DNA from 2 places in the Comamonas sp. lk genome. Region 2 is predicted to be linked to the other one. Evidence: riboswitches for the same ligand, from Rfam matches in the RefSeq annotation. Region 2 holds a riboswitch; the other holds the start of a gene.

Region 1 (6,253 bases), 670 kb from region 2:
AGGGCCGCATGCTGGCCAGTTTTGTGGGCTTCAAGCGCAGCCAGGAAGAAATCCTGCTGGTTTGCGACCGCAGCCTGCTGGCGCCCACGCTCAAGCGCCTGTCCATGTTTGTGCTGCGCGCCAAATGCAAGCTCAGCGATGCCACGGGCGAATTCTCGCTCTACGGCCTCTCGGGCACGGCCGCCGAGGCCCTCCTGCCCAGCGCCCGCCCCTGGGATCGCAAGGACGCAGGCCCGGCCTCGGTGATCGCTTTGTACCCCGCAGCCGGCCAGGCCCGCGCACTGTGGCTGGCCCCTGCAGGCACGCCAGCCCCCGAAGGCGAGACGCTGGCCGAGGGCCTGTGGCTGTGGGGCACGGTGCAAAGCGCCGTGGCCACGCTCTCGGCCCCGGTGGTCGACGCCTTTGTGCCCCAGATGCTCAATTACGAGTCGGTAGGCGGCGTGAACTTCAAGAAAGGCTGCTACCCCGGCCAGGAAATCGTGGCCCGCAGCCAGTTTCGCGGCACGCTCAAGCGCCGCGCCTACCTGGTCCATGCCGATACCGCACTGAGCGTGGGCCAGGAGGTTTTCTCGCCCGAAGATCTGGAGCAAGCCACGGGCACCGTGGTCCAGGCAGCAGCCTCCCCTCTGGGCGGCTGGGATGCGATTGTCTCCATGCAGATTGCCTCGGCCTCGCGCCAGGACCTGTTTGCCCACGCGGCCCTCAACGAAGGCCATGCGGCCGATGCCACGGCTGGCGCTGCGCTGCAAGTTCTGCCTCTGCCCTACGAGCTGCTGGCGGATATCTAAAACCGCCCTCTCATCCGCCCCGGTTTGGCATGGCGCTCCTTAGGGAGCGTTTTGCTTTGCAGAGGACGGCTTTGGGCTTTGTACACTGCGGCCATGCCAGTCCCCCGGATTTTTGTTAGCTCCTCCAAGCCTTGGCTGCTGCTGGCCTGGCTGCTGATATTTTTGCTGGCCTCCGGCTTTCAGTGGTGGCAGGAGCGTACGGAGCAGCAACGCCAGCAGTTGCAGCTGACCGAAGCCGTGCAGCGCCAGATGCTGGAAAAAATCGCTCAGCACAAGGCTCACCTGACGGCGCTCGCCACGCTTGCAGCGCTCAAGGACGCCAGTGGCCAGCCGGCGGCCATGCGGCAGGTGGCACGCTCCATAGCGCTGATGTACCCGCGCATAGAGCAGATTGAGCTGGTGACTCCCCCCCATACGGCAAGCGGTGATGCGCTGGATCAATCTTCGGGCGATTGCCGCAGCCCGGCAGCGGCCCGCACCGTGGCGCCGCTGCGTCCCGGAGAAAGCGACAGCCTGCCGGACAGTGCGCATCGCGGGCGCTATCTGCTACTCAAAAAGATAGCAGAACCCGCAGGCTGGTTGTGCATGCGCATTGATTCCGCCCATTTGCTAGAGGCCGACACCCTGCCGCCCCATACCGGCTTGCGCATCGACCTCGACGGACAGCCTTTGCTGCAACCCCAAGGTCAGACCGCCGACCCCAACACTTACCAGCCCATAGGCCGATTTACCTTGCAAGGCTATGGCCAGCCCCTGCAGGTGCAGCTGCTGACCCAGGCCCAGCCTCTGCTGGGCTGGCCGCGCCTGCTGCTAAGCGCCGCACTCAGCCTACTGCTGGTATGGCTAGCCGCCCTGGTCTGGAAAAGCCGCCAGCAGGCGCGCCGTCACCAGCAGCGCGCCCAGTTGCTGGCCAATGAGGCACAGCTGGCCCACGCCTCCCGCGTCAACGGCATGGGCGAGATGGCTTCAGGCATTGCCCATGAGCTGGCCCAGCCCGTGACCGCTCTGCTCAGCCAGAGCCAGGCCGCGCTGCGCGCCCAGGAGCTGGGCAAGAGCGAGCTGCTGACCAGCGCCCTGCAGGCCAATGTGCGCGAGGCCCGCCGCGCCGGAGCCATTCTGGACCGCATGCGCAGCTACATCAGCAACACGCCCAGTCAGGCCCAGCGCCTGGATCTGGCCCAGGCTGTGGCCCAGACTCTTTTGCTGCTGGAAGGCCCGGCCAAAGAGGCCGGTGTCCAGCTGCTATGGGAGCCGGCGCCGGCAGATTGCAGCGTTTGGGCCGACCCCGTGGCACTGGAGCAGGTGCTGCACAATCTGGTGCGCAATGCGCTGGAAGCGCTGTCGCAGAGCTCGGTGGCTGAGCCGGCCATACAGATAGCGCAGCAAGCCGACGGCCGACAAGCCAGTCTCACGGTGCGGGACAACGGCCCCGGCATAGACGCCGCCACGGCCCAGCGCATTTTCGACCCTTTCTTCACCACCAAGAGCGGCGGCATGGGCCTGGGCCTGCCGCTGTGCGCCACGCTGATGGAACGCATGGGCGGCCAGCTGCAATATCTGCCGCCCGCCAGCGCCAGCCCAAGCACCGCCTGGCCAGGTGCCTGCTTTGTGCTGACCCTGCCCCTGGCGACCACGGGCGCCGCCCCGGAAAACCCCATCCCATGATTTACCTGATAGACGACGACGCCTCGGTGCGCGAGGCCTTGCATCTGCTGCTACAGACCTATGACCTGAGCGTGAGCTGCTTTGCCTCTCCTGCCGAATGCCTGGCCCATCTGGACCGCAGCCAGCCCGGCGTGCTGATCATGGATTTGCGCATGCCGCTGATGTCCGGCCTGCAGCTGTATGAGCAGCTGCGTGCGCAAGGCGTGGACTGGCCGGCCATCGTCATCACCGGCCATGGCGATCTGCACTCCTGCCGCCGGGCCTTCAAGGCCGGCGTCACCGACTTTCTGACCAAACCCATAGAGGAGCAGACCCTGCTGGAGGCCATCAGGACTGCCCAGGCCACGCTAGCCCGGCAGGCCGAGCGCAACGAGGCCCGCCACCATCTGCAGGTGCTGACCGAGCGCGAACGCGAGGTGCTGGAGCTGATCACCAAGGGCCTGGGCAGCAAGGAGATCGCGGCCGCGCTGGATATCTCCGTGCGCACCGTGGACACCCACCGTGCCAAGCTGGCCGAAAAGCTGGGCACGGGCTCCGTGGCCGAGCAGACCCGGCTGCTGCTGTCTGCCGCTGCCCGCAGCTGAGGCCCACCCTCGGTAAAACTACCGAGAGCCGTCCGTTGGCTTGCGAATAGGCGCCAAGCGCCCGTGTTCCTACAGTTCAGTCATTGCTTTCACCCCCTGGAGCCCTGACATGAATCGCCTGAGCACTTTTGCCCTCCTCGCCCTGAGCACCCTGGCCTGCGGCGCCGCCTCTGCCGCTACGGTCAGCACCCGCTCGATTGCCTCGGCAACCGCCGCCCAACTGGCCCAGCAAACCGTTGCCGCCTGCAGCGCCGACGGCCATAACGTGACCGCTGCCGTGGTGGACCGCGCCGGCGTGCTGCTGGCACTGTCCCGCGCCGATGGCGCCGGCGCCCACACGCCCAAAGCCGCCACCGCCAAGGCTTTCACCTCGGCATCGTCGCGCAACCCGACCAGCGGCATGGCCAAGACGATTCAATCCAACCCCGATGCCGCCGGTCTGGCGCAAATCCCCGGCTTTCTGGTGCTGGCCGGCGGCGTGCCCATCAAGGCGGGCAATGAGGTCATTGGCGCCATCGGCGTGGCCGGTGCGCCCGGCGGCCACCTGGACGAGGCCTGCGCACAAAAAGCCCTGGCGGCCTTGAAAGATCAGCTGCAATAAGCCGCTGCGGCCCGTCTGCCCCATAAGCCAAGGCTCCAGGCCTTGGCTTTTTTGCGTGAAGTCCCCCTTCCAACTGGCTAGAATCACGGCTTTCCTGCGGGAGAGCGAGGCAGGCGCCAAACATGGCCCCATGCCTCCGCCGAAGGCGCAAACTCCCATAATCGCTCAGGCACCCCGTACCGCAGGACAGGACAGTGCAGCCGATAGATCGGCCGCACGAATTCGCCAACTGGAGAGCAGCCCGCAGCCCTTTGCTGCAGGCTCACCGAAGGGGCAAGTGCACGGCCAGGCTGGCGCACGCAACTCTCAGGTACAAAGGACAGCGGGAGAGGCACGCCTGACATTTCGCTATGGCGAATGACTGGCTTAACCCAATCAGGGCTGTCATGCTTCCCTCCGTTTCCTTGCTGGACTCCTTCCAGGCCAGCAATATCACCGTCATGCTGGTGATCTATCTGGTGGCCATCGCGGCCGAAGCCATGTCCGGCGCACTGGCTGCGGGCCGGCGCAATATGGACATTTTTGGCGTGGTCGTCATCGCCTTTGTCACCGCCCTGGGTGGCGGCACCATACGCGACATGGTGCTGGGCCACTACCCCATAGGCTGGACGCAACACCCCGAATATGTGTATCTGGTCATCAGCTTCGGCCTGCTGACCACGCTCATCGCCCGACATATGCACCGCTTGAAGCAGGTGTTTTTGCTGCTGGACGCCATGGGTTTGATCGCTTTCTCGCTGATTGGCTCCAACACCGCGCTGGAGTTGGGCTACCCCACCATCGTCGTCATCATGGCCGGCATGATCACCGGTATCAGCGGCGGCATTTTGCGCGACGTGCTCTGCAACCAGGTGCCCGTGGTCTTCCGCCGCGAGCTGTATGCCAGCGTCTCCCTGGCCGTGTGCCTGATGTTCCTGGGTCTGCGCGCTCTGGATGTCAGCCCCAATATCAGCACCATCGTGTGCTTTGCCGGTGGCCTGGCGTTTCGCCTGGCCGCCATACGCTTCAAATGGCGTCTGCCGGTGTTCTCCTATCAGCAGCGCTGGGAATAAGAGAGTCAAGACCCTGCAATGTCTGTCGAGAGCCTACCCCTGCCCCCATCTGAAAAACCCGGTGAGAGTCTGGAGCCGCCCCTCAATGGGGAATCCATCACATGGCTTGCCGATGGCACGCCCTATAGCCCCCGCTTCGGTGACCGGTACCGCAGCGAACTGGGCGGTCTGGATCAGGCTCGTCAGGGTTTCCTGGGCGGCTGCGGTCTTCCCGAGGCCTGGGCCCACGCCTCGCAATGGCGAATCCTGGAGATTGGCTTTGGCTTTGGACTGAATTTTCTCGTCACCTGGGCTGCCTGGAAGGCAGACCCCCTGCGCCCGCGCGTGCTGCACTTTGCCTCGATCGAGGCCTATCCCGTGTCTGCCGACGATCTGTTGCGCGGCCTGCCTGATGACCCGCAGCTGCAGCTCTTGGCCGAGCAGTTGCAGGCCCAGTGGTGGGGCTTGCTGCCCGGCGTGCACCGGCTGTCTTTTGACAACGGACAGGTGCTGCTCACCCTTTATGTGGGAGATGCCCAGACCGTGTTGCGCAAGCAGCAGCTGACGGTGGACAGCGTCTACCTTGATGGTTTTTCTCCCAAACTCAATCCCGAGCTGTGGAGCCCCGAAGCCATGAAGAACGTGGCACGCCACTGCCGGCGTGGCACCGCTGTGGCAAGCTGGTGCATTGCAGGCAGCGTGCGCGAAGGTCTCGCCCAGCAGGGGTTTGAGGTACGCAAGGTTCCCGGCATTCCGCCCAAGCGCCACAACCTGCGCGCGGTTTACAACCCGCGCTGGGAGCCTCGCCATAAAGACGATGGGCTGCCGCCGCCGGTGACAGCGCCCGAACGCTGCCTGGTCATAGGTGCCGGTCTGGCCGGTGCTGCTGCCGCCGCCAGTCTCGCAAGACGCGGCTGGCAGGTCAGCGTGCTGGATGCCGCCGATGCGCCCGCCGCCGGCGCCTCGGGCCTGCCCTCAGGCCTGTTTTGCCCTCATGTATCGCCAGATGACAGTGTTTTATCGCGCTTATCCAGAAGCGGCGTGCGCACCACGCTACAGATATTGCAGCAGCTAAGCATCGCACAGCTGCTCGATCAAGGCAAAGACTGGGAGCATAGCGGCGTGCTGGAGCACGATCTGCATGAGCCCGTGAACCTGCCCCCACAGTGGCTGGATGCCGCGACGCCGCAGTCGCATGCCGGTCTGCAATGGAGCTGCCCGGCCACGCCCGAGCAACTGGCGGCCGCCCATCTGCCCGCCGCCAGCCATGCCCTATGGCATGAGCAGGCGGGCTGGGTCAGACCCGCGCAACTGGTCAAGGCCTTGCTGGGAACAGCGGGCATTCGCTGGCAAGGCAATGCGCCGGTCGCCAGGCTCGCACAGACCGACGATGCACTCTGGACGGCCATGGACGCCGAGGGCAAGACGCTGGCCCAGGCCGAGATGGTGGTGGTGGCCCTGGGGCCCGCCAGCACGGCCTTGCTGCAAGCCAGCGGTCTGCAGGCCGGGGCCTGGGAGATAGCGCCGATTCGCGGCCAGGTCAGCATGGCCGCTCACACGGCGCAAACGCGGGCAGCCATGCCG
Region 2 (6,253 bases):
CGGTTTTGAAAAGCTGGACATCCAGCCGGGGCAGCAGCATCAGCCCCAGCGGCAGGCCGGCCAGACCGCCAAGAAGAAAAGGCCACAGCGCCCTCCAGTCAAATCCGCGGCGCACGCTGAAGGCCTGGATGATCTGGCCGGTGAGCCCGCCAAATACGGCAAGCACGGCAGCCAAGGTCGGCTCCAGCGTCCAGGCCCAGAGCGCCATGGCTGTCATGCTGTAGCCAAAGCCGGACAGGCCTTGCACAAAGCCGGCCAATGCAGCGCCGATGATGATGACTATGATTTCCATAGCTTATAGCGTATATCCGGTAAGGGCTGTTGCGGGTTTTAGCATGAAAAACGGCCCGCATGGGCCGTTCTTTGGGTGAAAGCGTAATGCGTTCAGGTCATCAAGACTCGTAGTCTTCCACGGGCACGCAGCTGCAAAACAGGTTGCGATCGCCGTAGACATTGTCCACGCGGCCTATAGGGCTCCAGTACTTGTTGCGGCGCAAGGCCGGCACGGGGTAGGCGGCCAGCTCGCGGCTGTAAGGGCGGCTCCACTCGCCGCTCAGCAGTGCTTCGGCCGTGTGGGGGGCGTTCTTGAGCGGGTTGTTGTCCTGGGGCAAGCGGCCGTCTTCGATCTGGCGGATTTCCTCGCGGATGGCGATCATCGCGTCAATGAAGCGCTCCAGCTCGAACAGGCTTTCGCTCTCGGTGGGCTCCACCATCAGCGTATTGGGCACGGGGAAGGACAGTGTGGGCGCGTGAAAACCGTAGTCGATCAGGCGCTTGGCCACGTCTTCGGCCATCACGCCGCTGCTTTCCTTGAGGCCGCGCAAATCCAGAATGCACTCGTGCGCCACATGGCCGTTGGCCGAGGCGTACAGCGTGGGGAAGTGATCCCGCAGGCGCGTGCTGATGTAGTTGGCGCTCAGGATGGCGGTTTCCGTTGCCGCCTTCAGGCCGGGCTCGCCCATCATGCGGATATACATCCAGCTGATAGGCAAGACTGCGGCATTGCCCAGCGGGGCTGCACTGACGGCCCCCACTTTGCCGGCCACACCGGCCGTGGCATGGCCGGGCAGGAAAGGCACGAGATCTTCGACCACGCAGACCGGACCCACGCCGGGGCCGCCACCGCCGTGGGGAATGCAGAAGGTCTTGTGCAGATTCAGGTGGCTGACGTCGCCGCCGAATTCGCCGGGTGCCGCCACGCCGACCAGGGCATTCATATTGGCGCCATCGACATAGACCCGGCCGCCGTGGCTGTGCACCAGCTCGCACAGCTCTTTGACCTGGGTCTCGAACACGCCGTGCGTGCTGGGGTAGGTGATCATGATGCAGGACAGATTGGCGCTGTGCTGCTCGCACTTGGCCCTGAGATCGTCCATGTCCACATTGCCCTGCTCGTCGCAGTGGGTGACCACGACTTGCAGGCCCACCATTTGCGCGCTGGCCGGATTGGTGCCGTGGGCGCTGCTGGGAATCAGGCAGATGTTGCGGTGGGCCTCGCCACGCGATTCATGAAAGGCCTTGATGGCCAGAAGACCCGCATATTCCCCCTGGCTGCCTGCATTGGGCTGCAGGCTGATGCCCGCATAGCCCGTGGCCTGGCATAGCCAGTCGCGCAGCTGCTGATCCAGCTCGGCATAGCCTTGCAGCTGGTCGGCGGGTGCAAATGGGTGCATGTTGGCGAACTCTGGCCAGGTGATGGGGATCATCTCGCTGGTGGCATTGAGCTTCATGGTGCACGAGCCCAGCGGAATCATGGAGCGGTCCAGCGCCAGATCCTTGTCGCTCAGGCTGCGGATATAGCGCAGCATGGCGGTTTCGGAATGGTGGGTGTTGAAGACCGGGTGCGTCAGATAGGGGCTGGTGCGCAGCTGCGATTCGGGAATCAGCGAGGGCCGGCCCTCGTCCATGGCCGTGATGCTGGGCAGGGGCTGGCCGTCCTTGGCGAAAATGCTCCAGATCAGTTCCACATCGGCGCGGGTCGTGGTCTCGTCCAGGCTGATGCAAAGATACTCATCCCAGGCTTTTCTGAGGTTCACGCCCTTGGATACTGCGCGGGCAGCTATGGAATCCGTAGCTTTCTTGGTATGCAGGCTCAAGGTGTCGAATGCCGTGTCATGGTGGGTGGCGGCATAGCCCAGCTGCGCCAGGCCACGGCTCAGAATCGCCGTGTAGCGCGCCACGCGCTGGGCGATGCGCTTGAGTCCTTCAGGGCCGTGGTAGACGGCATACATGCTGGCGATGACGGCGGGCAGCACCTGGGCCGTACAGATGTTGGAAGTGGCTTTTTCGCGGCGGATATGCTGCTCGCGCGTCTGCAAGGCCAGGCGGTAGGCGGGCTTGCCGTGCACGTCCACGCTCACGCCGACCAGGCGGCCAGGCAGGGAGCGCTTGAATTCATCGCGGCAGGCCATGAAGGCGGCGTGCGGGCCGCCAGCGCCCATGGGCATGCCAAAGCGCTGGCTGTTGCCCACCACGATGTCCGCGCCCCATTCGCCTGGCGGCGTCAGCAGGGTCAGGGCCAGCAGGTCGGTGGCGACGATGGCGGCCGCCTGCTTGGCGTGGATGGTGTCCACATCGGCCTTCCAGTCCGCAATCCAGCCGCTGGAGGCCGGGTACTGGATCACGGCCGCGAAGAAATCGCCCGCCAGTGCGGTTTCCCACTCCTGCTTGCTGTTGGCCACCGTGACTTCGATGCCGATAGGCTGGGCACGGGTCTGTATCACTTCTATGGTCTGGGGATGCAGATCGCCGGCCAGCACGATGCGTTGGCTTTTGGATTTGACCGAACGTCTGGCCAGGGTCATGGCTTCGGCGGCGGCCGTGGCTTCGTCCAGCATGGAAGCATTGGCAATCGGCATGCCGGTCAGATCGCAGACCATGGTCTGGAAGTTGACCAGCGCTTCCATGCGGCCTTGGGAAATTTCGGCCTGATACGGGGTGTAGGCCGTGTACCAGGCGGGGTTCTCCAGAATATTGCGCAGGATGACGCCCGGCGTATGCGTGCCGTAGTAGCCCTGGCCGATAAAGCTTTTGAGCACCTGGTTCTTGCCGGCGATGGCCTTGAGCTCGGCCAGCGCTGCGGCTTCGGTGACGGGATCCGGCAAATCCATGGGTTTGGCGCGCGCAATCGAACGCGGCACGATGGAGTTGATCAGCGCGGCGCGCGAGGCCTCGCCAATCACGGAAAGCATCAGCGCTTCATCCGCGGCATCTATGCCTATGTGGCGGGGAATGAATTCACCGGGATTTTCCAGCGCTTCAAGGCTGGCAACGGGAGCGGGGGGCGACATCAGCATGGGAGGGACCTGTTCTCAAATACTGTGACTGACTGGGGGCGCAGGCAGAAAGAAAAACGGCCTTCGCAAACGCGAAGGCCGTGGAAAAAATCAATTGCTGGCAGCGAAGTCGTTATAGGCCGTCTCTTCCATCAGGCCTTCGAGTTCGCTGACATCGCTCATCTTGACCTTGAAGAACCAGCCGCTGTTCAGAGGGTCGCTGTTGGCCAGGGCAGGGTCGTCGCGCAGAGCTTCGTTGACTTCCACGATTTCGCCGGTCACGGGCATGTAGACATCGGCAGCGGCCTTGACGGATTCGACCACGCCAGCCACATCGCCGGCCTTGAAGGTGGAGCCCACGGCGGGCAGGTCGACAAACACCACATCGCCCAGCGCATCCTGTGCGTGGACGGTGATGCCGACGATGGCTGCATTGGTGTCAGCCGTGTTGATCCATTCGTGTTCTTTGGAATATTTGATGCTCATGGAAAGCTCCAGATGGTGAATTCAGGGAAATCTGTGTTTTGAGAAAGGTCCAGCGCGCACTTTAGCGGCGTTCTGAGCACCGCCGGATGAATTGGCCTGCTCAAACAAGAGGCCGGGCCACGGCAGCGGTTCAGCCTCGGTAATAGTTCGTGGGCACAAACGGCGTGGCCGTGACCTTCATGGGCACGGGCTTGCCGCGCACCATGGCGAAGATCTCGGTACCCAGCGCCGCATAGTCGGGCTGCACATAGGCCAGCGCCACGGGCTGGTTGAGCGTGGGGCTGAGCAGGCCGCTGGTGATATGGCCTATATGCTGGCCGTCCATGTTCTCCAGCACCGCAGGCTCGCGCACGGGAATGCGCTCCAAGGCCACCAGGCCTACGCGCTTGCGCTGGAGCTGCTGCGGATTTTGTAGCTGTTCCAGCACGATGGATGCACCGGGAAAACCGCCTTCACGCGCACCGCCGTTGCGGCGCACTTTCTGTATGGCCCAGTTCAGCGCCGCTTCCACCGGCGTGGTGGTCGTGTCTATATCGTTGCCGTAGAGACAAAGACCGGCTTCCAGTCGCAGCGAGTTGCGTGCGCCCAGACCGATGGGGGCGATTTCGGACTGGGCCAGCAGTGCTTGGGCCAGGGCTTGGGCACCGTCTGCGGGCACGGAGATTTCAAAACCGTCCTCGCCGGTGTAGCCGCTACGCGTGATGTAGAGCGCATGGCCTTGCCAGTCAAAATGGCCGCCGGTCATGAAGACCAGCTGGCTCACGCCGGGGATCAGGCGCGCCAGCACCGTGACCGCTTTCGGGCCTTGCAGGGCCAGCAAAGCCTGATCGGGCAGGGGAATCACTTCGCAGCGCTGGCCTATGCGCTCCTGGATATGGGCGATATCGGCCTGTTTGCAGGCACCGTTGACGATGACGAATAAGTCGTCGCCGCGGTTGACGAACATCAGATCGTCCAGAATGCCGCCTTGGTCATTGAGCAGCAGGCCGTAGCGCTGTTTGTGCACGCCGAGGTCTTGCACGTCCACGGGCATCAGCGTTTCCAGGGCGGCGGCAGCGTCGGCACCGCGCAGCAGCAGCTGGCCCATATGGGAGACGTCAAACAGGCCGGCGGCCTTGCGGGTGTGCAGATGCTCGGCCATCAGCCCCTGGGGGTACTGCACGGGCATGGAATAGCCGGCAAATGGCACCATGCGGGCGCCCAGCTGCTGGTGCAGGGCGAACAAAGGGGTGTGGCGCAGAGGTTGGTTGTCGGCGGCAGTCAAGGGGCAAGCTCCGGTGGTGAAACCAAATGAGTTGCCATGCCCGGCAAATGCAATAGATATCGCATTGCCTGGCGTGGCGGTCTTGCCCTGCTGTCCGCTTTACCTGAGAGATTCACTGCACGCGGGTGCAGCTTGCTCCTTCGGTGGGTGCTGCAAGCGCAGCACCTCTCTCCAGCAAGGAACGCTGTGGACTGAGCTTTGCTCGCCCGTCAGCGCTTGTCAGTCCTTTTGCCTGAGCGTTCGGGTGCTGCATAAAGGCAGAGCCTGCGCCTTCGGCGGTGCGTTGCGGGTCAAACCCCGTAGGCACTCTCTCCTGACAGCAGGCATTCTAGCCGCCAGTTATTGCGTCGCAACATGGGGTTTATGCGGGTTTGTACGAGGTCTGCGCATGCCGATCCGGCGGCGTTGGCTGTGAGAGATGCGCATAAAAACCGCTTGCACTCCAATCAGTAAAAGCGCAGACAGATATCAATTGCATAGTCCTTTCTCACTCTGTGGCACTGCCCAGAATGCGACAGGCCGCGCCACTGCGGATAAGTGGCGCGGCCTGGAACGGGTTCCGGTGGCGGATCAGACAATCTGGCGCTGACGGTAAACAGCGGGATCACTTGAATGGTTTTACTGCGTTGGTGAACGTGCTTCCATGGACTCAACTATGCATGTTGCAGTGCAGAAAATGCTGCTTTGTTTTCTGCAGATATCGCTTTGCTACAGAAAATTTTGCTGCCAATGCTTAAAAAGCGATAAATTCAAGGCCATGGACACTTTGGATAAAAAGATTCTTGCTGCTTTGCAAGCCAATGCGCGGGCCAGTCTGCAGGAAATCGGCGCTGCCGTGGGCTTGAGCGCCTCTCCATGCTGGGCGCGCATCAAGAAAATGGAGGAAGCCGGCGTGATCGAGGGCTATACCGTGCGCCTCAATCCCCAGGCGCTGGGCCTGGCCGATTCGGTGCTGGTGATGGTGACGCTGGACAGTCACTCCGACAACACGCTGGAGAAATTCGGCGAGGTGCTGGCCACCATTCCCGAAGTGGTGGAGGCGCATCTGGTCTCGGGCGAATACGACTATCTGCTGCGCATTGTCGTCAAGGACACGCGTGACTATGAGCGTTTGCTGCGCGAGAAGCTCTACAAGATCAAGGGCATACGCCACAGTCAGTCCAGCTTTGTGCTGCGCACGCTGAAGCGGGCCGATTTACCGCTGGGCATCTGAATTAAAGACCGAGAC

What was found. Region 2 has a riboswitch for glycine ahead of gcvT (glycine cleavage system aminomethyltransferase GcvT). Riboswitches for the same ligand answer to the same signal wherever they lie in the genome.
Region 1: another riboswitch for glycine. It lies ahead of EAO39_RS10425 (trimeric intracellular cation channel family protein); the one in region 2 lies ahead of gcvT (glycine cleavage system aminomethyltransferase GcvT).

Annotation. Positions count from the first base shown of each region.
Region 1 is NZ_UOOB01000001.1:2,265,222-2,271,474, reverse strand. It holds gene EAO39_RS10445 (folate-binding protein YgfZ) at 1-788, shown strand, start outside; gene EAO39_RS10440 (ATP-binding protein) at 882-2,453, shown strand; gene EAO39_RS10435 (response regulator) at 2,450-3,037, shown strand; gene EAO39_RS10430 (heme-binding protein) at 3,147-3,638, shown strand; glycine riboswitch at 3,726-3,830, shown strand; glycine riboswitch at 3,858-3,971, shown strand; gene EAO39_RS10425 (trimeric intracellular cation channel family protein) at 4,025-4,690, shown strand; gene mnmC (FAD-dependent 5-carboxymethylaminomethyl-2-thiouridine(34) oxidoreductase MnmC) at 4,709-6,253, shown strand, end outside.
Region 2 is NZ_UOOB01000001.1:2,936,914-2,943,166, reverse strand. It holds gene EAO39_RS13370 (sulfite exporter TauE/SafE family protein) at 1-292, opposite strand, end outside; gene gcvP (aminomethyl-transferring glycine dehydrogenase) at 393-3,296, opposite strand; gene gcvH (glycine cleavage system protein GcvH) at 3,387-3,761, opposite strand; gene gcvT (glycine cleavage system aminomethyltransferase GcvT) at 3,892-5,025, opposite strand; glycine riboswitch at 5,106-5,210, opposite strand; glycine riboswitch at 5,236-5,351, opposite strand; gene EAO39_RS13350 (Lrp/AsnC family transcriptional regulator) at 5,783-6,238, shown strand.